4 regions of the Thalassospira sp. MIT121401 genome follow, and region 1 is predicted to be linked to each of the others. Evidence: predicted binding sites of a transcription regulator. Region 1 holds the regulator's gene; each other region holds the start of a gene.
The links. Region 1 encodes PhoB, which activates phosphate uptake and scavenging genes when phosphate is short. Its sites were predicted from a motif close to TNTCATAAAACTGTCA; they were not measured.
Positions count from the first base shown of each region.

Region 1 (6,097 bases):
AACGAGCGTCAATCCGATAACGGCCTCGGAAACACCGAACTGCCGGGCAACGGCAACGCCACCGTCAACAAGCCATTCCGCCCCGAACATCAGTGCGACAATCCCGATCAGGGTCGCCACAAGCGGCTTGGCCCAGCCTTTGGGCACCTCGCCGACTTCATCAACTTCTTCTTCATGCAGATGGCTGGCTTCGCTGGGCATGTTTTTGTCATGCTTGTAGGTGAAATACCAGATAGCCGCCAACACACACAGCATCAAGGCCCCGGCCCACCGGTCAATCGCCCCGAACATGCAAAGTGCGATGAACAAAACGGTGCCCAGCAGCATGGTCCCGCCATCGCGAACAACCGTGATGCGTCCTGCCGCAACCGGTTTAAGCACCGCAACCGCACCGAGGATCAGCAGGATATTGGCAATATTGGATCCGACCACATTGCCCATCGCAATATCGGCCGTTCCTTTGAGCGATGCGTTCAATGACACGACAAATTCCGGCGCCGATGTCCCGGCCGCAACGATCGTCAAACCGACAATGACTTTTGACACCCCAAGCAAAAGAGCCAATCCAACGGCACCACGCACGATAAATTCGCCACCAGCCGTCAACAGGACAAGACCGGCGATAATCTGAAGATAGGGGATAAGCTGTTCCAAGACGCGTTTGCTCTTATTGGGTGTCAATTATATGGACCTGATCAGGCCCGCGGAACATGGCATCTGGCACCGGGATTGGCAAGTCATCAGGGCATGACAATTTTCACAGCACACAATTGAATTCCCCGCCCGGCGCATTAGGTCAAACCAACAAGACAAGCCTTGAAACAGATCAAACCGGTACGGGTTAATTGCGTTGGCATCGTCAAATTTCCACAGGACGATACCGTTCAATTCCGCTATCCTGATCATCTCGTTGTTTTCAAATATTTATCTGCTTTGCCGGATCGATTCTGACCATGCATCACAGCGTTCTGTTCGAGCTGTTCCTGATCCTTGCTGCGGCTGTGGTTGCAGTACCCATCGCGCATCGTTTGCGCGCCAATTCGATTATCGGTTTTCTGATCGGCGGATTTTGCATCGGGCCATTCGGGTTTGGACTGATTACCGAACGCGAAGACATTTCCACAGTTGCCGAACTGGGGGTTGTCTTTCTGCTGTTCATGATCGGGCTTGAACTGTCGCGCGAACGATTGCGCGTCATTGGCGGGCGGTTTGCCGCACTCGGCCTGTTGCAGATCCTGGTTTCAATGGCTGCGATCATGGGCGTTCTGGCGCTACTTGATCTGCCATTGGCAGCATCCCTTGTTATTGCCGGTGCGCTTGCCCTGTCATCAACCGCGATCATCCTGAAACAGTTGTCCGATGACCGACAGCTCAATACCCGTTTCGGGCGGGCCGCCCTTGCAATCCTTCTGGTCCAGGACGTGGCGGTTGGTCCGTTCCTGATCATGGTTCAGGCGGCGGGCAATGCCGGCACCGAAACCAGCCCGTGGATCAGTATTCTTCTTGGCTTCGGTTCTGTCGCCCTGCTTCTGGTCGCAGGACGATATCTTTTGCCGCATCTGTTTCGGTATATCGCGTCGCTTAAAAACCCGGAACTGTTTGCGATTGGCACCCTGTTCGTTGTTCTTGCCGCCAGCACCCTGACCGAGGTTTCCGGACTTTCGATGGCACTTGGCGCGTTCATTGCCGGTGTAATGCTGGCCGAAACCGAATTCCGTCATCAGATCGAAGCCGATATCGCGCCATTCCGTGGCGTTTTCCTGTCGCTGTTCTTTATGTCGGTCGGGATGTCGGTCAATGCCAATGTTGTCTATGAACAGTTTGGCAGTGTGCTGCTGTGGCTGATTGCATTGCTTGTCATCAAGACGGCCGTTCTGTTTGTCTTGTCCTTGGCGATCCGGTTCGAACGGGGTTCGGCCCTTCGTGTTGCGATGAGCCTGGCAGCAGGCGGTGAATTTGCATTCGTCATGTTTGCACTGGCGGCCCAGAATGGTGCAATTCCGCGCGATCTTGCTGCGATGCTGATCCCGGTGGTTGCCTTGTCGATGGCATTAACACCGACCCTAATCAATCTTGGCCACCGGATCGAGGAAAAGCTGCATCCCAAGGAAGACGACCAGCTTGGCCCGATCTCGGATGAAACCGAAGGCATCCACCAGCATGTTCTGGTCATCGGCAGCGGGCGTGTTGGCCGGGTTCTGGCGCGTCTTTTGAAAACCCGCGATATTCCGTTCATTGTTCTCGACAGTGATGCCCAACAGGTTTCGCGCGGCCGTGCAGAGGGACTTCCCGTATTCTTTGCCGATGGATCGCGCCCGGAAACATTCCGCGCCGCCCACACCGATGAAGCGCGCATTGCGGTTGTTGCCATGGGTAACCCGCATGCAACCGAAAAGACCGTTGCGCTTCTACGTCAGCATTATCCGCATCTCAAGATCTTTGCCCGCGCCCAGGACATCACCCATATTGGCCCGCTATCGCGCAGCGGGGCCGATGCGGCAATTCCCGAAGTACTGGAAACCGGCCTTCGGCTTTCGGATCATGTGCTGTCGGCCTGTGACGTGCCACAAGAAGACATTGATGCCGAAATCGCCAAGTTCCGGCGCGCCGACATGCTGTTGATGAACGAACTGGCGCCAAGGACCCAGCGTAAAAAAGCCCCGGAACCGGCACAAACAGCACCGGCATCAGACGTCGCACCAGCGACAACACCATCTGCGGCATCTGCGTCCCCGGCGACCGCGAAAACAACAAAGGCATCCGGCACGGCTGCGCAAACCGCAAAACCCAAACCGACGGCAAAGAAACCTGCGTCGCGTGCCACGCCAAAGAAAACAACCGCGCGCAAGGTTGCGACAAAACCCGCCGCAACCAAAACAACGTCGGGCAAAACAACGTCGGGCAAAACCACACCGGCCAAAAAAGCAGCGCCCCGCAAACCGGCGACAAAGACAGCGTCATCAGACAAACTGGCTACATCCCGGTCAGGCCGCACCACACGCGGCAAAACTAAAGACAGCTAAATGCAAAACCCCCGCTGCCTGTGGCAACGGGGGTTTTGTTTGATCTGATTGTCAGGATTTTTCCGACGAGCCATCCAACCAGCCAGCCAGCAGCCCGGCCTTGTGGCCGGATCAATCAGGCCGCAGTTTCCGAGTCCAGCGCATAGCCGGCCGCCCGAACCGTCCGGATGATGTCGCGGGTACCTTTGACATCATTCAGGGCCTTGCGCAGGCGGCGGATATGCACATCAACTGTACGGGTTTCGACATAAATGTTCGGTCCCCAAACAGCATTCAAAAGCTGCTCGCGGGAGAAAACACGCCCCGGATGTTCAAGGAAGTAGCGCAGAAGACGAAATTCGGTCGGACCAAGGTGGATGGCCTTGCCATTGCGGCTGACGCGATGGGCGGCAAGATCCATTTCGATATCGGAATAGACCAACTGCCCTTGTGGTTGCGCCGGACCGGATCGGCGCAGAAGTGCGCGAATACGTGCCAGCAATTCGCCAATCGCGAACGGTTTGGTGACATAGTCATCAGCACCGGTATCAAGCCCGCGAATGCGATCCCCTTCTTCGCCGCGCGCAGTCACCATGATGACCGGCAAATCCCGGCTTTCGGGCTTGCGGCGGATCTGACGGCAAACCTCAATCCCCGACATGACCGGCAACATCCAGTCCAGAAGGACAAGATCAACATGCGTTTCAGCAAGAATTTTCAACGCTTCGTCACCGTCACCGGCTTCGACAACCTGCATCCCCTCACGTTCGAGGTTGTAGCGCAACATGGTTACGATTGCAGCTTCGTCCTCGACGATAAGAACCGTTGGGTCCATCTTCCTATGCTCCAGTGTCACTCATTCGGTTCGACAACAGCAAAGTTCGCTGCATCATTTTTTGGCCGGTCGATTGCCGGCAGGTCTTCGCCCTTGATCCGGTAATAGATCGTTTCGGCGATGTTGGTGGCATGATCGCCAATACGTTCGATGTTCTTGGCGATGAACAGCATGTGGGTCGATGCCGTAATGTTGCGCGGATCTTCCATCATGTAGGTCAGCAATTCGCGGAACAGCGAATTGTACATGTCATCGACTTCCTGATCGCGCGCCCAGACGCGTTCCGCCTTTTCGGCGTCACCTTCGATATAGGCGTCGAGAACATCCTTGATGATTTCCTGGGCCAGCTTGCCCATGTTCGGGATCACCTGAACCGGACGGATCGGCGGGATCTGGTTCAGGACCTGGGCACGTTTGGCAATGTTCTTGGCCAAATCACCAATACGCTCAAGATCATTGGACAGCTTAAGCGCCGTCACGACCTGACGCAGGTCATCAGCCATCGGCTGGCGCAGGGCCAGAAGACGGACCGCAAAGTCCTGCACTTCCTGTTCAAGAACATCGATACGATGGTCTGAAAGAATGACTTTTTCAGCCAGTTCCGAGTCACGCTTTACAATAGAGCGGATCGCAGAGATCAGCTGACTTTCTGCAAGCCCGCCCATCTGCGAGATGATGTTGTTCAGACGGGTCAGTTCCTCGTCGAACGAACTCACGATATGTGTTTTGTCGTCAGCCATTTATGCGTTCTCCTCGTATCGCTTAACCAAAGCGACCGGTAATGTAACCCTTGGTGCGGTCGTCTTTCGGGTTGGTGAAGATCTGATCGGTTTCACCAACTTCTACCAGCTTGCCAAGGTGGAAAAATGCGGTCCGCTGCGATACACGCGCAGCCTGCTGCATGGAGTGCGTCACGATCACGATCGTGTAGTTCGAACGCAGTTCGTCAATCAGCTCTTCGACCTTTGCCGTTGCGATCGGATCAAGTGCCGAGCACGGCTCGTCCATCAAAATGACTTCCGGACTGACCGCGACCGCACGTGCGATGCAAAGACGCTGCTGCTGACCACCCGAAAGACCGGTAGCGGGCGATTGCAGGCGATCTTTTACTTCCTTGAGAAGACCGGCACGCTCAAGCGAGGTCATGACAATTTCATCAAGTTCGTCACGCGAATTGACCAGCCCATGAATACGCGGGCCATAGGCCACGTTGTCATAGATCGATTTCGGGAACGGGTTCGGTTTCTGGAACACCATCCCGATACGCGCGCGCAACTGAACAACGTCGATCCGCTTGTCATAGATATCGCGGCCATCAAGGGTCACCTTGCCATTGATGGTCACACCATCAATCGTGTCATTCATGCGGTTCATGCACCGCAGGAAGGTCGACTTGCCACAACCCGACGGGCCGATCAAAGCGGTAACCTGACGTTCGACGATATCCAGATTGACATCGAACAGCGCCTGGTTGTCGCTATAGAAAAGATTAAGGTCACGTGCCGTCATTTTCGGGCTTGCGACCGACGGCTCTGCCGTCATTGCGCTCTGGGATACAGCAGCCATTTTACCACTTCCGTTCAAATTTTTTGCGCAGATACACAGCCAGTCCATTCATCAGGATCAGGAAGGCCAGCAACACCATAATCGCTGCCGAGGTTTTCTCGACAAAGGCACGTTCCGGGCTGTCTGCCCAAAGATAGATCTGGACCGGCAGAACCGTTGCCGGATCAAGTGCACCACCCGGGATATCAACGATGAAGGCAACCATGCCGATCATCAAAAGCGGTGCCGTTTCACCAAGTGCCTGTGCCATCCCAATGATCGTCCCGGTCAGAATGCCCGGCATCGCCAGCGGCAGCACATGGTGGGTTACGGTCTGAACCGGCGAGGCACCAAGACCAAGGGCCGCCTGGCGGATTGACGGCGGAACCGCCTTGATCGCTGCACGCGACGCAATGATGATGGTCGGCAAGGTCATGAGTGCGAGCGTCAAGCCACCGACAACCGGGGCCGAACGCGGCAGATGCATGACATTGAGATAGACCTCCAGACCAAGCAGACCGAACACAATCGACGGCACAGCAGCAAGGTTGTTGATATTGACTTCGACAATTGTCGTGAACCGGTTCTTCGGTGCGAATTCCTCAAGATAGACCGCCGCAAGAACCCCGATCGGGAAGGACAGGGCCAAGGTCACAAGCAGGGTATAGAATGACCCGACAGCCGCCCCCCAGATACCGGCAAGTTCCGGCTCGCG
Region 1 covers NZ_CP138926.1:940,215-946,311, reverse strand. The annotation lists gene SIB88_RS04200 (calcium/sodium antiporter) at 1-654, opposite strand, end outside; gene SIB88_RS04195 (cation:proton antiporter) at 954-3,023, shown strand; gene phoB (phosphate regulon transcriptional regulator PhoB) at 3,139-3,837, opposite strand; gene phoU (phosphate signaling complex protein PhoU) at 3,855-4,577, opposite strand; gene pstB (phosphate ABC transporter ATP-binding protein PstB) at 4,600-5,403, opposite strand; gene pstA (phosphate ABC transporter permease PstA) at 5,405-6,097, opposite strand, start outside.

Region 2 (6,097 bases), 180 kb from region 1:
ATCCCAAAGCCATGACGACTCTGCTGTGATCACCTCGTGAATGACCCATGCAAACAGGATGGTCGAAACAAGTGAGAAACCAACAACATAGGCCCAATACCCGATCAGACCGACGATTTTCCCCCTGAGCAGACCGGGAATGATATGTGCCCCAAGGAAAACCGCGAGCGAGATGAAAAACCAGACCAAAGTGCGATCCCCTCTTTACATTGCTGCTTCAACATGCAAATTGCGCTGTTCCCGCATACGGGTCGGGGTGCGAATCTCCAAGACCCTTGCGTTACGAGATATTAGCGGATACCTCTGTATCCCTGTTTGACATCGGACAATTTAGCAACTGCCTGCGGACTGAAACCGTCGGGCGGACAACGGAACACGGAATATACTCGAAATGAGCTGGACGCCGGAAAAGATTGAACTGCTGACCTCGCTCTGGAATCAGGGCTGGACCACGGCACGCATCGGTGAAGAACTGGGTGTCGGCAAAAATGCCGTCGTGGGCAAGGCGCACCGCCTGGGCCTGCCGAAACGCCCGTCCCCGATTCAGCGCCGTGCAGAGGAAGCTGAACAGAAAAAAGCCCCGGCACCCAAGCAGCAGAGCAAAGGCATTTCGATCTTTGATCTTGGCGCTGGCATGTGCCGCTGGCCGTTTGGTGATCCGGGTGATGATGATTTCCACTTCTGTGGCAAGAAGATCGTCCCGAGCAAGCCCTATTGCGAAGAACATTGCGCACAGGCTTATCTGAACGGCAAGAACCCGCGTGAAGACAACCCGCCTGCACAGCAGGGTCAGGGTGGCAAAGGTCCGCAGGCCGCCAACAAGAAATAATATTTGATCGGGATAAAATGCCCGCCCGAATAAAAAAGCCGCCCGTTTCACCGGGCGGCTTTTCTTATGGTGCATTGTTATGATGCGAAACAAGCAGACAGACTATTTGGTCTGCAGGACATATTTGGCAAAGCCGTCCTGATCTTCACCGATGAAGCTGATATTGTCCGGGGCATTGGCGGCCGCCGATGCCTTGGGGCTGGTGACAAAGGTCACCTTGGACGCATCGCCAATCGGGGCAAAGGTCCAGTTGCCATCGGCCTTGGGATCGATTTCCTTTTCGGTCAGGATATAGTTGGCAAGAACCGTGCGGTTTTCATCGGGGGCCTCGACAATGATCGTCGATCCGTCCAGTCCCGGGAAATTGCCGCCACCGCCAGCGCGATAGTTATTGGTCGCAACGACAAACTGCTGATCCGCGGTAACCAGTTTGCCATCAAAGCTCAGATTGACGATGCGGTGACTATCGGCATTCACCACTTCACCGGCCTTGTTATAGCGGGCAGGTTTGGTCACATCGATCTGATAGGTCACCCCGTCAATCACGTCATAGTTATAGGTCGGGAAATCAGGGTTGATCAGCGGCTGTTCATCGCTGTTGTTCGGGTCGATCTGATTGAACTGCCCGGCCGACATTTCAAGCCATTCACGGACCTGATCACCATTCAACAGAACCGCACGCACCGTGTTGGGATAGATATAAAGATCAGCCACGTTTTTAAGCGCGATCTTGCCTTCGGGAATGTCGGTGAAATAGTCCGGACCACCACGCCCGCCGGCCTTGAACGGCGCCCCGGCCGACAGGATCGGAATGCCGTCATATTCCGATCCGTTCAGGATCTTTTCCAGATACCATTTCTGGGCATTGGTCACGATCTGGATCGAGGGGTCATCAGCCACCAGCGCAAAGAAGCTGTTGATCGGGGCCGATGTCGTGCCCACACCTTCGCGCATATAGGCGATCGTTCCTTCGTGCTCTTCCTTGACCGCGGCGATGATTTCGGGATCGGCTTCAACCAGCGGAGTGATGGTACGGCCTTCACGCTGATAGATCGGGCGGGCGTCTGACAGGCTGTCAACGACGGTCCATTCACCTGCATCAGAAACATTGAGTGTCAAATCAATCACGCCAAGATGACTGCCCCAGAAGCCCGGCATGACCGCGGCAACACCATTGATCGTGCCTTTGGCGATATCGACACCTTCAAGATCGGAAAAGGCATCGGACGGGAAGACCGTATGGGCATGACCAAACAGGATGGCGTCAATGCCATCGACCTTTGACAGGTAATAAGTGGCATTTTCTTCCATGCCGTGGCGTTCCATGGTCGAAAGACCCGAATGCGGAACGGCAATGACAATGTCAGCCCCCTTATCACGCATTTCCGGGACATATTTTTCGGCCATTTCAACAATGTCCTTGGTAAAGACCTTGCCTTCCAGATTGGCCTTGTCCCATTGCATGATCTGGGGCGGGACAAACCCGATCACCCCGACCTTTGCCTTGTGGCTTTTACCTTCGTCATCGACGAATTCGCGATCAAGCAGCACATAGGGCTGGAAATAGGGTTTGTCATTTTCGGCATTGCCATCACCATCATCAACAAAGATGTTAGCGCTAACATACGGGAAGTTTGCCCCGGCAATCGCGGTTTCAAGGAACTCCATCCCGTAATTGAATTCATGGTTCCCGAGATTGGCCGCGTCATAGCCCAGCAGGTTCATTGCCTTGTAGACCGGATGGGTTTCGCCCTTTTTCAGGCCGCGTTCCTTGGCCATGTAATCGCCAAGCGGATTGCCCTGGATCAGATCACCGTTATCAACAAAGACGACATTTTCTGCCTCGCCGCGTGCGGTCTTGAGCAAGGTCGCGACCTTTGCCAGACCGACCGTGTCCGATTCACCATCACGGTAATAATCATAATTGACCAGATGGGTGTGGATATCCGTGGTTTCGAGGATACGCAGCGAAACCGTGCTGTCGGCCAGTGCTGTGCCGCTGAGCAATGCCAGCGAAAGTCCGATCGCGGATGCGCCAGCGGTGCGAAGGCCTGCCTTGTGGATGAATGTCATGGGTCTTTTCCCTGTTCGAGTGCTCGGTCGATCAACTTTATTCTTGTTCAGATGGTCAGGTTTTGAAGATTTTGCGAAAAAGATGGGGCAAATACAAATGGAAACGCCCGCGCATCTGCACGGGCGTTTCCGGATTTGAAACAAAGCGCCAAAAAGGCCATTGAGATCAGGCAGGAACGGCATGCGGCGATTTGTAGCCCCGCACCACTTCGTTCCCCGGTTCCGGATCATGGGGCACATTAAGCGCAAGCACCAGCGACACAGCCGCCATCGCCGCACCCGCCAGGAACACCGCACTTGGCGAAAACAGCCACAACAATCCGAATGCCGCCGGGATGAAGACCGCTGCGATATGGTTGATCGTGAAGCTGACCCCTGCTGTTGACGAAATATCGGCCGGATCGGCGATCTTCTGGAAATAGGTCTTGATGGCGATTGCCATGGCAAAGAACAGATGATCGATCACATAAAGGCCACCGGCAACCACATGGTTGTCAACAAAGGCATAAGAGACGAACACGATGAACAGACCGATATATTCAAAGGTCAGGGCACGGCGTTCCCCCCATTTGCCGATCAGCTTGCCGATCTTGGGTGCGAGGAACATGTTGATCGCGTGGTTCAGAAGATACAGCAACGTGATGGTTGCCGCGTCATATCCGAACTTTTCAACCATCAGGAAGCCGGCAAACACGGTAAAGATCTGGCGTCGGGCACCGCTCATGAAGGTCAGCGCATAGTAAAGCCAGTAGCGTTTGCGCAAGATCAGCTTTTTGGTTTGCGGATGGGCATCGGAGAATTTCGGGAAAGCGCCCCAGACAAACAACGCCGCAATCACCGTCAGTGCCCCGCCAAACAGATAGACATAACGATAGTCGACATCGAAGATTTCCAGCATCAGCCAGACAACCCCGAACATCACAAGCGATGAAATCGACTTCGCCGAAAGCTGTTTGCCCATCACCATGGCAGTGCGTTCCTTTTTAACCCATTGCAAGGAAAGCGCCTGCTGCATGGTTTCAAAATAATGGAAGCCAATCGACATCAGAACCGTGGTGCAATACAGGCCAATCACCGTCGGGAAATATCCCGAAATTGCCACCCCGATCCCCAGGACCAGCAAGGACAGCAACGCAAAGGTCTGTTCGCGCAGCACCAGCAAGACAAAGATCGCGGTAAAGGCAAGGAACCCCGGAATTTCACGCAGGGACTGCAAAATTCCGATCTCACGTCCCGTAAAGTCCGCCATCTCGATCGAAAAGTTGTTCAAAAGCGCCATCCATGTCGAAAAGGACAATGGCATGGCCGCGGCCATCACAATCAGAAGAACTTCCGGATTGCGCCAGCCCTTATAGACCGGAACACCGGCCGCCGCATCGGGCACCTCGCCGATCGGGGCCGCGTGGTTGGAGGCTTCGGGTATGATTTCTTCCTTGGACATTTTGTCTCCCCGGACTGGGCCGCATTGGTGGCGGTTCCGCTGTCACGCATCGTATGTTTTGGAATGAAACCAAATTAAACCTATTGCAGGCCGTCTGTCTTACGATAATCTGCCATCATATATCGCAAAACAGACACACGAGGCGTTCCGATGGACCGTCCAACCCCGATTGACGAAGCCAACCATATCCGTCCGCGCCCCTATGCGTTGCCGCGCCCGATCTATGTCCGTATGAGCGACGTGCCCGCCGGGCACAGCATCGGTGCGCACAGCCATGACTGGTGTCAGCTGATTTACGCATCCGAAGGGACGATGAAGGTCATTACCGAAGCCGGGATATGGATCGTGCCGCCACAACGCGCGGTCTGGGTGCCGCCCCATCTTGAACACGCCGTGACCCATGCGACCTTTACCCGTGCGCGCCATATCTATATTGACCGCACTGCGCCGGTGAACCTGCCTGATCGGTGCATGGTACTTGATGTCAGTCCGCTGTTGCGTGAACTGATCCGTGCGGCAACCGAAATTCCGATCGAATATGACGAAGATGGCGCAGAAGGCCGTTTGATGCGGGTTCTGCTTGATCAATTGCGGGCACCGGATCAGGAAAACCTGCATCTTCCGGCCCCGAAGGACCCGCGGCTTGGCAAGATTTGCGACGCGCTGCTTGAAAACCCGGCAGATAACCGCACCCTGGATGACTGGTCGCGCATCTGCGGGGCGTCATCACGCACATTGGCACGGCTGTTTCTGCGCGAAACCGGGATGCCGTTTCGCGATTGGCGCCAAAAACTGCGCCTGCTTTATGCACTTGAAAAACTGGCGAATGACCGCCCTGTCACCGAGATCGCGCTTGATCTTGGCTACGAAACGCCATCCGCTTTCATCGCCATGTTCCGCAAGGTTACCGGACGCACACCGGGCGGGTATTTCCGCTGAACATCCCGCGGTGCCAGCCCGGCAAACCCGGCCCGCCATCCCGTGCAACGTCAATCGTTCCTGAAATTGCGCAGCGGCGGAAAGATGTCATTGTCGGGTTCGGGATCGATGTCATATCGGCGGATGGCTTTGGCGTGGGCCTGGCCGGATTTGCGGTTCTGAGCACACAGATTGTGAATTTCAACCATCATGTCCGATGACCAGCAAAGGGCATTTGCCTTGCCTTCTGCCCGGGCTTTTTCAGAAGCCTTGTCAGATGCGCTGCCGGTTTTGTCTTGAAGGGCTTCTTCATGCAGACTTTCGCCATCACGACCAACAAGCATCCGATCAAGGGTCGGCATCACATCGGCAATGCTTTTGAGAACCGAGACACTTTCACCGATGGTGCGGATCATTGCCATGGCCATTGCCTCATACGGATCAGAGGGCGGCGGTCCATCGGCAATTTCCTTGCTGCTTTCGGCGATCAGATCAAAATTGGACCGCGACCGCGCCAGCAAGGCCACCGGACTGTTCCCGGCCTTGTAATTGGGTTCGTTAATGCGGCGACCTGGCACAATATGGCAGGCCGGCCCCCAGTCACGTCCCGGATCAGAGAAGTTGCGTTCCCCTTTCCTACGTGCCGGGTGTGAATCGACTGAATTCATGTTCTCCCCCAGAGAGAAATCTCAGCGTTGCCCCGAATGCCCCGCTGTTTCTTCAATCGACCGCAGAGCTTTATATTTTGATGCGCTTGTCTAGCACAGCTTGTGGTTGTCCAATGCACACGGCGTCCAAATCGCTTTGCATTGAGTCCAAAAAATCATCGAAAAACC
Region 2 covers NZ_CP138926.1:1,115,897-1,121,993, reverse strand. The annotation lists gene SIB88_RS05015 (NnrU family protein) at 1-189, opposite strand, end outside; gene SIB88_RS05010 (GcrA family cell cycle regulator) at 392-829, shown strand; gene SIB88_RS05005 (bifunctional 2',3'-cyclic-nucleotide 2'-phosphodiesterase/3'-nucleotidase) at 932-2,902, opposite strand; gene SIB88_RS05000 (MFS transporter) at 3,069-4,343, opposite strand; gene SIB88_RS04995 (AraC family transcriptional regulator) at 4,494-5,282, shown strand; gene SIB88_RS04990 (hypothetical protein) at 5,333-5,929, opposite strand; gene SIB88_RS04985 (hypothetical protein) at 6,085-6,097, opposite strand, start outside.
Region 2: SIB88_RS05005 (bifunctional 2',3'-cyclic-nucleotide 2'-phosphodiesterase/3'-nucleotidase) is a predicted target of PhoB. The motif match lies at 2,966-2,981, and genes of this name have one in related genera.

Region 3 (6,097 bases), 1.2 Mb from region 1:
CACCCTTTTTGGCAGCAAGAAGGCGTAAATCATTTGCATGTTCTGCCGAAAGCGGCCCGACAGCGACCCGCATATAGGTGCGGCCACTGACAAGTGCATTCAAAAGTCGCGGCTGATATTCGTGATAAATCTCAAGCGCCTTCTGGGCACGCAGCTTGTCGGTAAAACTTGCCAGAATGACATAATCACCGGGCAGCGGCGCTGCAAGTACATCACCGGCCAATCCCTGGCCGTCTTTGGTCACATCAATCGGTGCGGAACCCGTTGTGCCATCATCGGTCATAACGGTGGTGTCAACCAGGGCGGCCGTTACGGTTCCGCTCAAGGCCGGCTCGGCCGGTTTTGCATCGGGGACATATCCGGCAATTGCCGCATCGGCTTCGGCCTGGGGATCAAGAACATTCCCCTCGCGGCCATATGAATTCACATCACCAAGATCGAGTTGCTCGCTCGCAGATGCGACCTCAACCGGCTGCGCATCGGCAAGCCTGTCATTGGTTGCCACTTGATCGACCGGCACTTCATCGACCGGTGCGACAGGTGCATCAAGTGCGGCTTCGCTCACGCTTGCGCGCGGCGGAAGATCGGTTTTGATGATCGGGGTGGCCGTCATGTCGGCCGGGCGCGACCAGTTTTCAGCCGGTGCATTGACCGCATAGATTTCCGGGCGGGCGGCGCGAATTTCACGTTTAATTTCGGGCTCGCCCATCACTGCAAGGGCGGCGGCCTCTTCCTCAAGGATGGTGTCCTCATCCTTGCAAACATCCTGATCAAACAGCGGACGGTGCAAGGCGCAATCCTGCGCGGCGACGATTGAAACAGCGTGATCGGTGGTGCTTTTGCCGGTTGTGACATAACTGATCAGGTCACCTGCCAGTTTGGCGACGGTAAGTTCGATCGGCCCGCCACATGCGCCCAGCGCCAAAGGTGCCGCCACAACTAATATCTTTTTCACAGCCCGTCCCCCGCAGGATCAAATTTGTTCTATTGCGGGCACTTTGACGCATTGGCGGTTAATATTAGGTAACCAAAACCTGCCCGCATCATCCGGTGGGGCACAAGTTCAACGAAAAACGGCCCGGAAAACCGGGCCGCTCTTTTCGTTTGAAATCCAGGTCGGATGACCGGTCTTTCAATCAGTCTTTTTTTGCCTTCGGCGGCATCTGGACACGCAGATGCAATTCCTTGAGCTGCTTGTCTTCGACATTCGACGGCGCATTCATCATAAGGTCCTGCGCCTGCTGGTTCAGCGGGAAGGCAATGACTTCACGAATGTTCGGCTCGTCTGCCAGCAGCATGACGATACGGTCAACACCCGGTGCGGAACCACCGTGCGGCGGGGCGCCGAATTTGAATGCGTTAAGCATGCCACCGAACTGTTCTTCGACAACATCCTTGCCGTAACCGGCGATTTCGAACGCACGATACATGATGTCCGGGCGATGGTTACGAATGGCACCCGACGACAGTTCGATACCGTTACAGACGATGTCATACTGCCACGCCTTGATATCGAGCGGGTTCATGGTCTCAAGTGCTTCAAGACCACCCTGCGGCATCGAGAACGGGTTGTGGCTGAATTCGATCTTGCCGTCGTCGTCTTCCTCATACATCGGGAAATCAACGATCCAGCAGAATTTGAACATGCCTTCTTCACGCAGTTCAAGTTCGTCACAGACCTTGTCACGGACCTTACCGGCAAATTTGGCGGCTGCCAGTGCCTTGTCACAGACAAAGAAGACCGCGTCGCCATTGGCAACGCCGGTGATTTCCTTGATCTGGGCGATACGGTCAGCATCAAGGTTCTTGGCAATCGGGCCTTTTGCTTCGCCGTCTTCGCCATAAACGATGTAGCCAAGACCAGCCGCACCTTCATCACGTGCCCACGAATTGAGTTTGTCAAAGAAGCTGCGTGGGCGTGCTGCGGCACCGGTTGCCGGAATGGCACGAACGACCGAACCTTTTTCGATGTTCGACGCAAAGATGCCAAAGCTCGAACCACGGAACGGCTCGGTCACATCGGAAATGATCAGCGGGTTGCGCAGGTCCGGCTTGTCCGAACCGTATTTCGCCATCGATTCATCAAACGGAATACGCGGGAACGGGAACGGGGTCACATCACGACCACCGCCAAACTCGACAAAGATTTCGTACAGAACCGGCTCAATCGCGGCAAACACGTCTTCCTGGGTGGCAAAGGCCATCTCGAAGTCGAGCTGATAAAACTCGCCCGGCGAACGGTCGGCACGGGCGTCTTCATCACGGAAGCACGGTGCGATCTGGAAGTAACGGTCAAAGCCCGAAACCATCAGAAGCTGTTTGAACTGCTGCGGGGCCTGCGGCAGGGCATAGAACTTGCCCGGATGCATGCGCGACGGCACCAGGAAGTCACGCGCACCTTCCGGCGAACTTGCCGTCAGGATCGGGGTCTGGATTTCCAGGAAGCCCTGTGCGGTCATTTTCTGGCGCATGGCCGAAATGACTTTGGAACGCAGAACGATGTTGGAATGCACGCTTTCACGACGCAGGTCGAGATAACGGTGACGCAGGCGGATTTCCTCGCCATATTCGACATCGCCAAAGACCGGCATCGGCAACACTTCGGCCGAAGACTGAACTTCGACATTCGATGCGTAAACTTCAATTTCGCCGGTCGGCAGATTCGGGTTGATGGTTTCTGCGGTACGTTTGACAACCTTGCCATCCACCGTGATCACGCTTTCGGCGCGCGCTTTATCAAGCGTTTCAAACAGCGGGCTGGAAATGTCGATCACGACCTGGGTGATGCCGTAATGGTCGCGCAGGTCAACAAACAGAAGGTTGCCGTGGTCACGCTTACGGTGAATCCAGCCAGACAGACGAACTTCCGCATCTGCGTCAGTCGCGCGCAGCGCATTACAATTGTGTGAGCGATAAGGATGCATTGTCATTCCAGGTTGCTTTATATTTTGGGCCGCAAATTTGGCCGCAAAGGTGCATGCCAGACCCGCGCTGTCAAACAAAAAACGCACCACAACGTGCCCGGCCCGAACAATTCGGGACGTTTTGCTGTGATGTGTCGGTTGCCGTTCAGACGCGGCGTCAAAATTTCAGCGGTATAAAACGCTCTCGGGGGCTGCGCGTCAAGTGCTGTCACCAGAGACAGTCAAATCATTCCGATCCGATTTTGACAGCCTGCAATTCCTTGACCTTGGTAAAGCCGATCAGCCTGCCGGTGCCAAATGCAATATCGGTCCAGTTTTCAACATCAAATTCAAAATGCGCCAACGCACATGTCGGGAATTTTCGCGCCATGGCGTCGCGCGCGACCTCGTCCCCGCCGCCAAACAGTGCCTGGGCGAATTGTTCCATCCCCGGATTATGGCCGATGAACATCACGGAATTTGCGTCCTCGTGGGTGTGATGCAAACTTTCAAGCAGCACCCGTTCCCCCGCCATATAAAGATCTTCGCTATAGATAACGTCCGCATTGCTGGCAAAATCACGCCCAAGAAGGCCAAGCGTCTGAACCGCACGGGCGGCTGTCGAACACCACACCAGATCAGGGATCAGAGCCTGCTCGCGCAAGTAACGCCCCATAAAGGGGGCTGCCTTCTCGCCACGGCGGTTCAATTCCCGATCATGGTCGGCCCGACCGGGATCGGCCCAGCTTGATTTGGCATGTCTGAGCAACAGCAACGTTTTCATGTCTTTGGTCTTTACGGCCATGAAGGATGATCAAACGGTGTTCTTCCATGCCATATCAACGCCCGCGATGCCATCAGAAAAACTGACACATAAATTTAAGAAAATTGCACGGGCGCAAACAGTTATCCTATACTCCATTTGCAACCGGGACCTGTCGCATAAATTCAAAGACATTCCCTCAATCCGCAGGAGGCATAGCGTGACTCACGCCGCTGCAGTTCAATCAAGCGCGATCACCATTGATTCGGAAAGCCGCTTTATCAATCGCGAACTTTCGTGGCTGGCTTTCAACAATCGTGTTCTTGAAGAAGCCCAGAACAGCGGGCACCCGCTGCTTGAACGTTTGCGCTTTCTGTCGATTTCGGCCAGCAACCTTGATGAATTCTACATGGTCCGCGTCGCGGGCCTTGTCGGGCAACTTCGTGCCGGCATGACCAAAGTCAGCCAGGATGGCATGAGCCCGTCCGAACAGCTGCGTGCCATTACCTTTGATGCCAACCAGTTGATGCAGGATCAGCAACGCATCTGGCGTCAGCTCAGCCGTGAAATGGAACAACAGGGCATCTCGGTCATTGATCAGTCCGATCTGACCCAGACCGATCGCAAATGGCTTGATGGCTATTTCATGCGGGAAATCTTTCCGACCCTGACCCCGCTTGCGATTGACCCGTCACACCCGTTCCCGTTCATTCCCAACCTTGGCTTTGCCATTGTGATGCAGCTGTTTGACCCGGCGGATGGTCACAATATGCGCGGTCTGATCCCGGTCCCGCAAAAGATCGGCCGGTTCCTGCGCCTGCCCGGCCGGACCGAACGCTATCTTCCGGTCGAACAGGCGATCTTGCTGTATCTCGGCAAGCTGTTCCCGGGCTTCGATATGATCGAACATGGTTTCTTCCGCGTCATCCGTGACTCGGATGTCGAGATCGAAGAAGAAGCAGAAGACCTCGTGCGCGTTTTCAAAACCGCGCTTAAACGCCGCCGTCGTGGCAGCATCATCCGCCTTAAGGTCAATGCCGGCATGCCCGAAGACCTTCTGGACTTTGTGATCGACGAACTTGATGTCGCACTCGAAGAAGTCGTCAAGGTTGATGGTCTTTTGGGTGTTGTCGATGTCAAACAGCTGATCGATTCCGATCTGCATCATGATTTGCTGTTTGCGCCCTATGCCGCGCGCTATCCGGAACGGGTGCGCGACTTTGGTGGCGATTGCTTTGCCGCGATCAGCAAAAAGGACCTGGTGGTTCACCACCCGTTCGAAGATTTCGACGTGGTGGTGCAGTTCCTGCTTCAGGCAGCACGTGATCCCGATGTCGTCACCATCAAACAGACGCTTTACCGTACGTCGGAAAACAGCCCGATCGTCAAGGCCCTGATCGCCGCGGCCGAGGCCGGAAAATCCGTTACCGCCATGGTCGAGCTCAAAGCCCGCTTTGACGAAGAAGCCAACCTGCGCTGGGCGGCCGACCTTGAACGTGCGGGTTGTCAGGTGGTCTATGGCTTCCTTGACTGGAAAACCCACGCCAAGGTGTCGCTGGTTGTGCGCCGTGAAACCCACGGCCTTAAAACCTATGTCCATTTCGGGACCGGCAACTATCATCCGATCACGGCCAAATTCTATACCGATATTTCCTTCTTCTCGTGCGATCCGGCACTGGGGCGTGACGCGGCAAGCATCTTTAATTTCATGACCGGCTATGCCACGCCGCGTTCTTTGGAAAAGATCGCGATTGCACCGCATACCTTGCGGCCAACCCTTCTGACCCACATCGATCAGGAAATCGAAAACTGCAAGGCCGGCAAGCCGTCCGGCATCTGGGCCAAGATGAACAGTCTTGTCGATCCGGTGGTAATCGATGCACTTTATCGTGCAAGCCAGGCGGGCGTTCATGTCGAACTGGTGGTGCGCGGGATTTGCTGTTTGCGTCCGGGTGTGCCGGGGCTTTCGGAAAACATTCGCGTCAAATCGATTGTCGGCCGGTTCCTTGAACATTCGCGCATTGTGGTCTTTGCCAACGGGGCCAAACTTCCGTCGCGCAAGGCCAAGGCATTCATCTCCTCTGCCGACTGGATGCCACGCAATTTGAACCGCCGGGTTGAAACCCTTGTTCCGGTTGAAAACCCGACCTGTCAGCGCCAGATTGTTGAACAGATCATGATTGCCAATCTCAAGGACACTGCACAGGCCTGGTATCTTCAGCCAGATGGCTCTTACGAACGTTGTGAAGCTGATCAAAAGGCATTTTCATCCCATCAGTATTTCATGACCAATCCGTCCCTGTCAGGTCGCGGCAGCGCCCTGAATGAAGAGGACCCGAATGTCCCCGTTCTGCAACTTGATGACTGATGCCGTCAAAATGCAGACACACGACCAACAGGTGCCACCAACAGTATGCTAACTGACCAACGG
Region 3 covers NZ_CP138926.1:2,134,521-2,140,617, reverse strand. The annotation lists gene SIB88_RS09785 (SPOR domain-containing protein) at 1-955, opposite strand, end outside; gene aspS (aspartate--tRNA ligase) at 1,137-2,924, opposite strand; gene SIB88_RS09775 (SixA phosphatase family protein) at 3,151-3,687, opposite strand; gene SIB88_RS09770 (RNA degradosome polyphosphate kinase) at 3,887-6,034, shown strand; gene SIB88_RS09765 (Ppx/GppA family phosphatase) at 6,080-6,097, shown strand, end outside.
Region 3: SIB88_RS09770 (RNA degradosome polyphosphate kinase) is a predicted target of PhoB. The motif match lies at 3,771-3,786, and genes of this name have one in related genera.

Region 4 (6,097 bases), 1.6 Mb from region 1:
ATTCACCCTTGGCCGGTTGGTGGCGATGTATGAACATAAAATCTTTGTTCAGGGCATCATCTGGAACGTCAATTCCTATGACCAGTGGGGCGTCGAGCTTGGCAAGCAGCTTGCCAAGGAGTTGCTGCCGATGGTCGAAGGCAAGGAAGACGCAGGTGCGCGTGACGCATCAACAGCAGGTCTGATCAAGCGTCTGCATGCTTTGCGCGGGTGATTGCTAGTCCCCGTCATCGGGGACCAGACAAAGTCGATAGGCACCGGAAGGGCGGTTTTGGCCATGGCTGATACCGCCCTTTTGATATTCAAGCAGCCGTTCGGCGCAGAGCTGTTCGGCCACCTGATGAATGCGCGGCATCAGATCGGTCCAGCTTTTGCCAAATGATCGGGCGACCTCGGACGGGCAGAAGGATTTGTCCGCACCGCGCCGGGCGGCAAGTGACAGCATTCTTTGGCGCAAAACCGCATAGGTTGGCCGGGTTTCCTCGACATCATCAACCATCATGACCCTGCACCATCATGTGCAGGTGATCTTTTGTGAGAACGGCTGTTGCGGCATCGGTCGGAACAGTATTTGACGTCCTCCCAACAGGTTTTCCATTTGCGTCGCCACGAAAATGGCCGGCCGCAGGATAGGCATGTCTTTGACGGCAAATGCGCCTTGGCGCGGAATGATCCATTGGCATTGCGGGGCATGGCATTACCGGGTCGTATTTATCCGATCAGGGTTTCAATCATCGCATGGGCGGCAGACTGACCGCTGCGCCATGCGGCTTCGACCCGGGCACCAAGACACCAGTCCCCGGCGGCGATCACGCGCCCGTTCATACCGTTCAGATGGCTTGAACCCAGTGGCCGTTCGGTGCGCGCATAGCGCCAGCGATGGGCCTGCACCGAATGCAATTGCGGCAGTTTGACGCCACTCACATCGCGCAGGGCAGCCAGAAGGTTTTCAATCACCCGGTCCTTGTCATCTTCAAGATGGTCGCGCGACCATTGCGGACTGGCATGAAGAACCCATGGGTCGGGACAGCGCCGGTGGAACAGATCATCTGACTGTGTGCTGCGCGCTGCCCAACTGATTGCCGGGGATGGATGCAGCATGGCATCAAATGCTGTCGGAAGTGGCTGTTCAAAGGCCGCCATCACCGCCCAGCATGGTGCGGTAACCACGTCACCAATCGCGTCATAACGCGGTGAAAGTGGCCGCAACAATTCAGCCGTCTGCGGGGCAGGAGCCGTTACGATAACCCCGTCAAACGGGCCGAATTCGCCGTCGAGATCGTCATGAAGGACAAAGCTTTTGCGATCAAGCTGTTCAATCCTGGTGATGCGGTGCTGTTTGTGAATGGCAAAGGCATCGACAAGAGGGCTGATCAGTTTGTTCATTTGCGGCGCGCCCTGATACCAGTGATCAAGCGCAAGGTTCCCGGCACTTTGCATGGCGGGAATGTCGCCATGATGCAGGTTCGGTTTCCAGTTCTGGGCGGCGTTATGCGATGCGGCCTGTTCCAGATAGGCGGCAAAACCGGGATGACGAGCGGTAACATATTGCGCACCGTGATTGAAATGACCAAAATCGGTTCGCCGTGATGCCAGTCGCCCGCCCAGACCACGGCTTTTTTCAAAGACGGTGACGTCCATTCCGACCTTGTGCAAAGTGCTTGCAGCTTTCAGTCCGGTCATGCCTGCGCCGATGATGGCGATGCGGATTGATTTCATCTGACAGCCCCGATGATGTGGTGTTGCGACAATTCAGCGGTTTGATTCTGATACGCAAGACGGGGCGGGTTGGAGCAGTCACTGCCACAAGATATTTATGAAACTGTCACGCCCGGGTCATCAAACCGTTACAGCAAATCAGCAGGTTGTCTGATCTGTCGAACCATTTACCAAGGGGGAATTATGCGTTCTTCATTGATGGCAACTGCTGCTATTTCCGTACTTTTGACGGCCTGTGCCGGTACTACACCAGATCACGCGATGATGACCAACAGTGTTACCAACGCGGGCGCACACCCGATCACGATTGTGCCGATGGGCGAATATCGCACCGGCATGCTCGATGAGGGTGCCGCAGAAATCCCGGCATTTGACCCGTTGTCCAAACGCATCTTTGTCGTCAATGGCGCGGACAAGGCGATTGATATCCTTGATATGTCAAACCCCGACAAGCTTTCCAAGCTTGGCGCACTTGAACTTGCGACCTGGGGCAAGGGCGCAAACAGTGTTGCGGTGAAAAACGGGATCGTTGCCGTCGCGGTCGAGAATGAAGACAAGCAGGCCCCGGGCAAGGCGGTGTTTTTTGATACCGAAGGCAACTTTATCGCATCGGTAACAGTCGGTGCATTGCCCGACATGATCAAGTTTTCACCCGATGGCAAATATGTCCTTGTTGCCAATGAAGGCGAACCCAATGACGCATTCACCAACGACCCGGAAGGCAGCGTTTCAATCATTTCGATTGCCGGTGGTGTCGATGGTTTGAGCGATGCCGATGTGCGCACGGTTGGCTTCAAGTTCCTGAATGATGCGGAACTGCCATACGGCATGCGGACATCCAACCCGGGTACGTCAAGCGTCGCCCAGGATATCGAGCCGGAATACATTGCTGTTTCAGGCGACAGCAAGACCGCCTATGTGTCGCTTCAGGAAAACAATGCCGTCGCCATCATCGATATCGAAACCGCGACGGTCAAACATGTGGCCGGTCTTGGTTTCAAGGACCATTCGGTGCATGCCTTTGATGCCAGTGACAAGGACGGCAAGATCAATATCCGCACCTGGCCGGTGATGGGCATGTATATGCCCGATACCATTGATGCGATTGAAATTGGCGGCAAGGACTGGATCCTGATCGCCAACGAAGGCGATTCCCGTGACTATGACGGTTACAGCGAAGAAACCCGGGTTGGCAAACTGACCCTTGACCCGGTGGCCTTCCCGAATGCCGACACTCTTCAGAAAGACGAAAATCTTGGCCGGTTGAAAACGACCACCGCACAGGGTGACACCGATGGTGACGGGGATGTTGACGTTATTTACAGCTATGGCGCGCGGTCATTCTCGGTTCTGAATGCCAGCGGCGAGATGGTCTTTGATAGTGGCGATGCGTTCGAGCAGGTGCTGGCGGCGAAATACGCCAATGTCTTTAATTCCTCTGACACCGAAAATTACAGCCGTGACAATCGTTCCGACGACAAAGGCCCGGAACCTGAAGGCATTGCTGCGGGGTATGTCAACGGCGTTCCCTATGCCTTTATCGGACTGGAACGGCAGGGCGGATTTATGGTCTATGACCTGAGCAATCCGGCCAACCCGCAATTTGTCACCTATCACAGTGATCGCCGTTTCTCGGGCAATCCCGAAGCAGACACCGCAGGCGAACTGGCACCCGAAGGCATGCAGTTCGTTGATGCCAAGGACAGCCCGACCGGGAATGCCATGCTGGTGATTGCATCCGAAGTATCGGGCAGCACCAAGGTCTATGACCTGAAATAAAATCCGGTGTGACGCATCGGGCAGATACAGGGAAAGCCGGGTTCAGCCCGGCTTTTTCTTTTATGATCAGGTCATGGTAAAATGTTTCAATCCGAAGGCAATATGGACTAAACTCCGCGCACGGTCAGGAACATGACCGATTGATAAAGGGGAGTTCGGGACTCTGACTACGCGACGTGAACCTCATATTCTGGTTGTCGATGATGATCAGGAAATCCAGAAGCTTTTGAAAAAGTTCCTGCTGCAGCATGGTTTTCGCATCACGACCGTTTCGGACGGCAACGAGATGCACCGTGCCTTGCGCGACTGGAAGATTGATCTGGTCATTCTGGACATCATGCTGCCGGGCGAAGACGGGTTTGCGTTATGCCGGGATGTCCGGCGCACATCCAAGGTGCCGATCGTGATGCTGACAGCGGTGGGTGAGGATACCGACCGTATTCTGGGACTTGAACTTGGTGCGGATGACTATTTGACCAAACCGTTCAATCCCCGCGAACTTCTGGCCCGTATCCGGGCGGTGTTTCGCCGGTTTGAAACCGGTGCCGTCGGGCCGACCGACAATGAAGTCGCCCCGACCCAGCGTATTATTTTCGGTGAATGGACATTGGATATCGGATCGCGTGAATTGCGCGATGCCGACAATGTGGCGGTGCATCTGTCGACCGGTGAATTTTCATTGTTGCTGGCACTGGTGAAAAACAACAAGCGGGCGCTGTCGCGTGAACAGCTTGTTGATATTGTCCGCGGGCAAAGTTCACTGCCATTTGATCGCAGCATCGACATCCAGATCAGCCGTCTGCGGCGCAAGATCGAAAAAGATGCGAAAAATCCCAAACTGATCAAAACCGTTCGCGGGATCGGGTATCAGTTCTGCGCCGATACACAGACGCTTTAGGACTGTGTGATGGCGGACATGTTCGCACAGTTCAGTGATTATCTAAGACGCTACAAACCGCGTACCTTGGGTGGGCGGATCTTTATGCTGATGATGCTGGGCGGCGTGATCATTGCCGTGCTGAGTGCGCTGGCATCCTATTATGTCATTGAACGCAACGAGCGGATCAGCCGGGCCTATACGCTGGGCTTTACCATCCGTGAGCTGGCCCGCATTGCCGACAATCCCGAATTCGAAGCCAATATCGTCGATATTGCGGCGCGCGATGGCATGGCATTGCGCATCTTGCCAGCCGATGATCTTGGCACGTTGCTTTTGTTTTCAAGGCCGGCACAACATATCGCCATGCCGGTGCGACTGGCCAATACCGGTTGGCCGACATCGGTCAAGGTCCATTTCCTGCGCGGGCGCCTGAGTTCCGAACAACGTGCCACCATCGAGGCAACCGAAAATCCCAGCCTGTTTTTTGCAGAATTGTCGCGCGAAATGGCGCGTCTGGGACTGGAAGCCCAGCTTGAAATCATGATGCCGTCGGGCAAGCGGCTTTTGATCAGTCATGATGAATTATGGGCCAGCTATTCATCGCCATCGCTTGTGTTTCTGATGTTTCTGATGGGGGTGGTTGCGGTTCTGGCCGTCTTTGCCGCCCTTGCCGATTTGCTGGCCGGACCGTTCAAAAAGCTGACCGCAGCAATCATTGCCCATGGGGACGAGGTCGATGGCCCGCCGGTCGAAGAACGCGGCCCGACCGAAGCCCGGTCAATGGCCGCGGCCTATAACGATTTGCGCGAACGGATTTCACGCATGCTGGGCGATCGTACGCGCATGCTGGCAGCGATTTCGCATGATTTGCGCACACCGAGTACCCGCCTTCGTCTGCGGGCCGAATTCATTGAAAATGATGAATTGCGCGAAACCGTTCTGCGCGATCTGGATGAAATGGACGGTCTTTTGAATGATGCGCTCGATTTCCTGGGCGACTGGATTCAGAAAGAAGAAGAACGCACCGTTGATTTCGTTTCCGTGCTTGAAGCGATTTGCGATGACTATGCCGATCTTGGCCGTCCTGTCAGTTTCGACGGTCCGCAGCCATTACAATTTTCATCGGTTCATACGGTGTTTGGCGGTGGGGACGAGCCCCATTCATTTGATGGCAAACGCAGCATTCGATTGACCTGCCGACCGGGGACATTGAAACGCGCCTTTACCAACCTGATTGAAAATGCCCTGAAATACGGCCATCGCGCCAAGGTCAGTCTGGAAGCAACAGCGGACAATGTTCTGGTGACCATCCGTGACGAGGGGCCGGGCATTCCGGTCGAACATCAGGACAAGGTTTTCCTGCCATTCTATCGTGTCGAAGGATCGCGTGCGCGCAGTACCGGGGGCAGCGGGCTTGGACTGTCGATCGTCAAAACCGTGATTGACGCCCATGACGGACGGATCAGCCTGCGCAATATGCCGGGCAAGGGGCTTGAGGTCACCATATCGCTGCCGCGGCGGATCATCGTGCCCAACTGAACCGGATGGCAGAAACAAAAAAAGCGGTCCGCATATTCGGGCCGCTTTTTTCATGACCGGCGGGTTTGACACACCGGTAAAAGAAGAATGGCGGGTGGCCCCCAGAACCACCCGCCAATCAGATCAGATCCGCAACTCGGTTTCCGGGTCAAACAGACTGATCTGAGACATGTCGGCCGA
Region 4 covers NZ_CP138926.1:2,551,345-2,557,441, forward strand. The annotation lists gene pgi (glucose-6-phosphate isomerase) at 1-214, shown strand, start outside; gene SIB88_RS11695 (DUF3253 domain-containing protein) at 218-502, opposite strand; gene SIB88_RS11700 (DUF2256 domain-containing protein) at 499-693, opposite strand; gene SIB88_RS11705 (NAD(P)/FAD-dependent oxidoreductase) at 712-1,719, opposite strand; gene SIB88_RS11710 (choice-of-anchor I family protein) at 1,903-3,498, shown strand; gene SIB88_RS11715 (response regulator) at 3,662-4,396, shown strand; gene SIB88_RS11720 (sensor histidine kinase) at 4,406-5,917, shown strand; gene SIB88_RS11725 (ABC transporter ATP-binding protein) at 6,041-6,097, opposite strand, start outside.
Region 4: SIB88_RS11710 (choice-of-anchor I family protein) is a predicted target of PhoB. The motif match lies at 1,813-1,828, and genes of this name have one in related genera.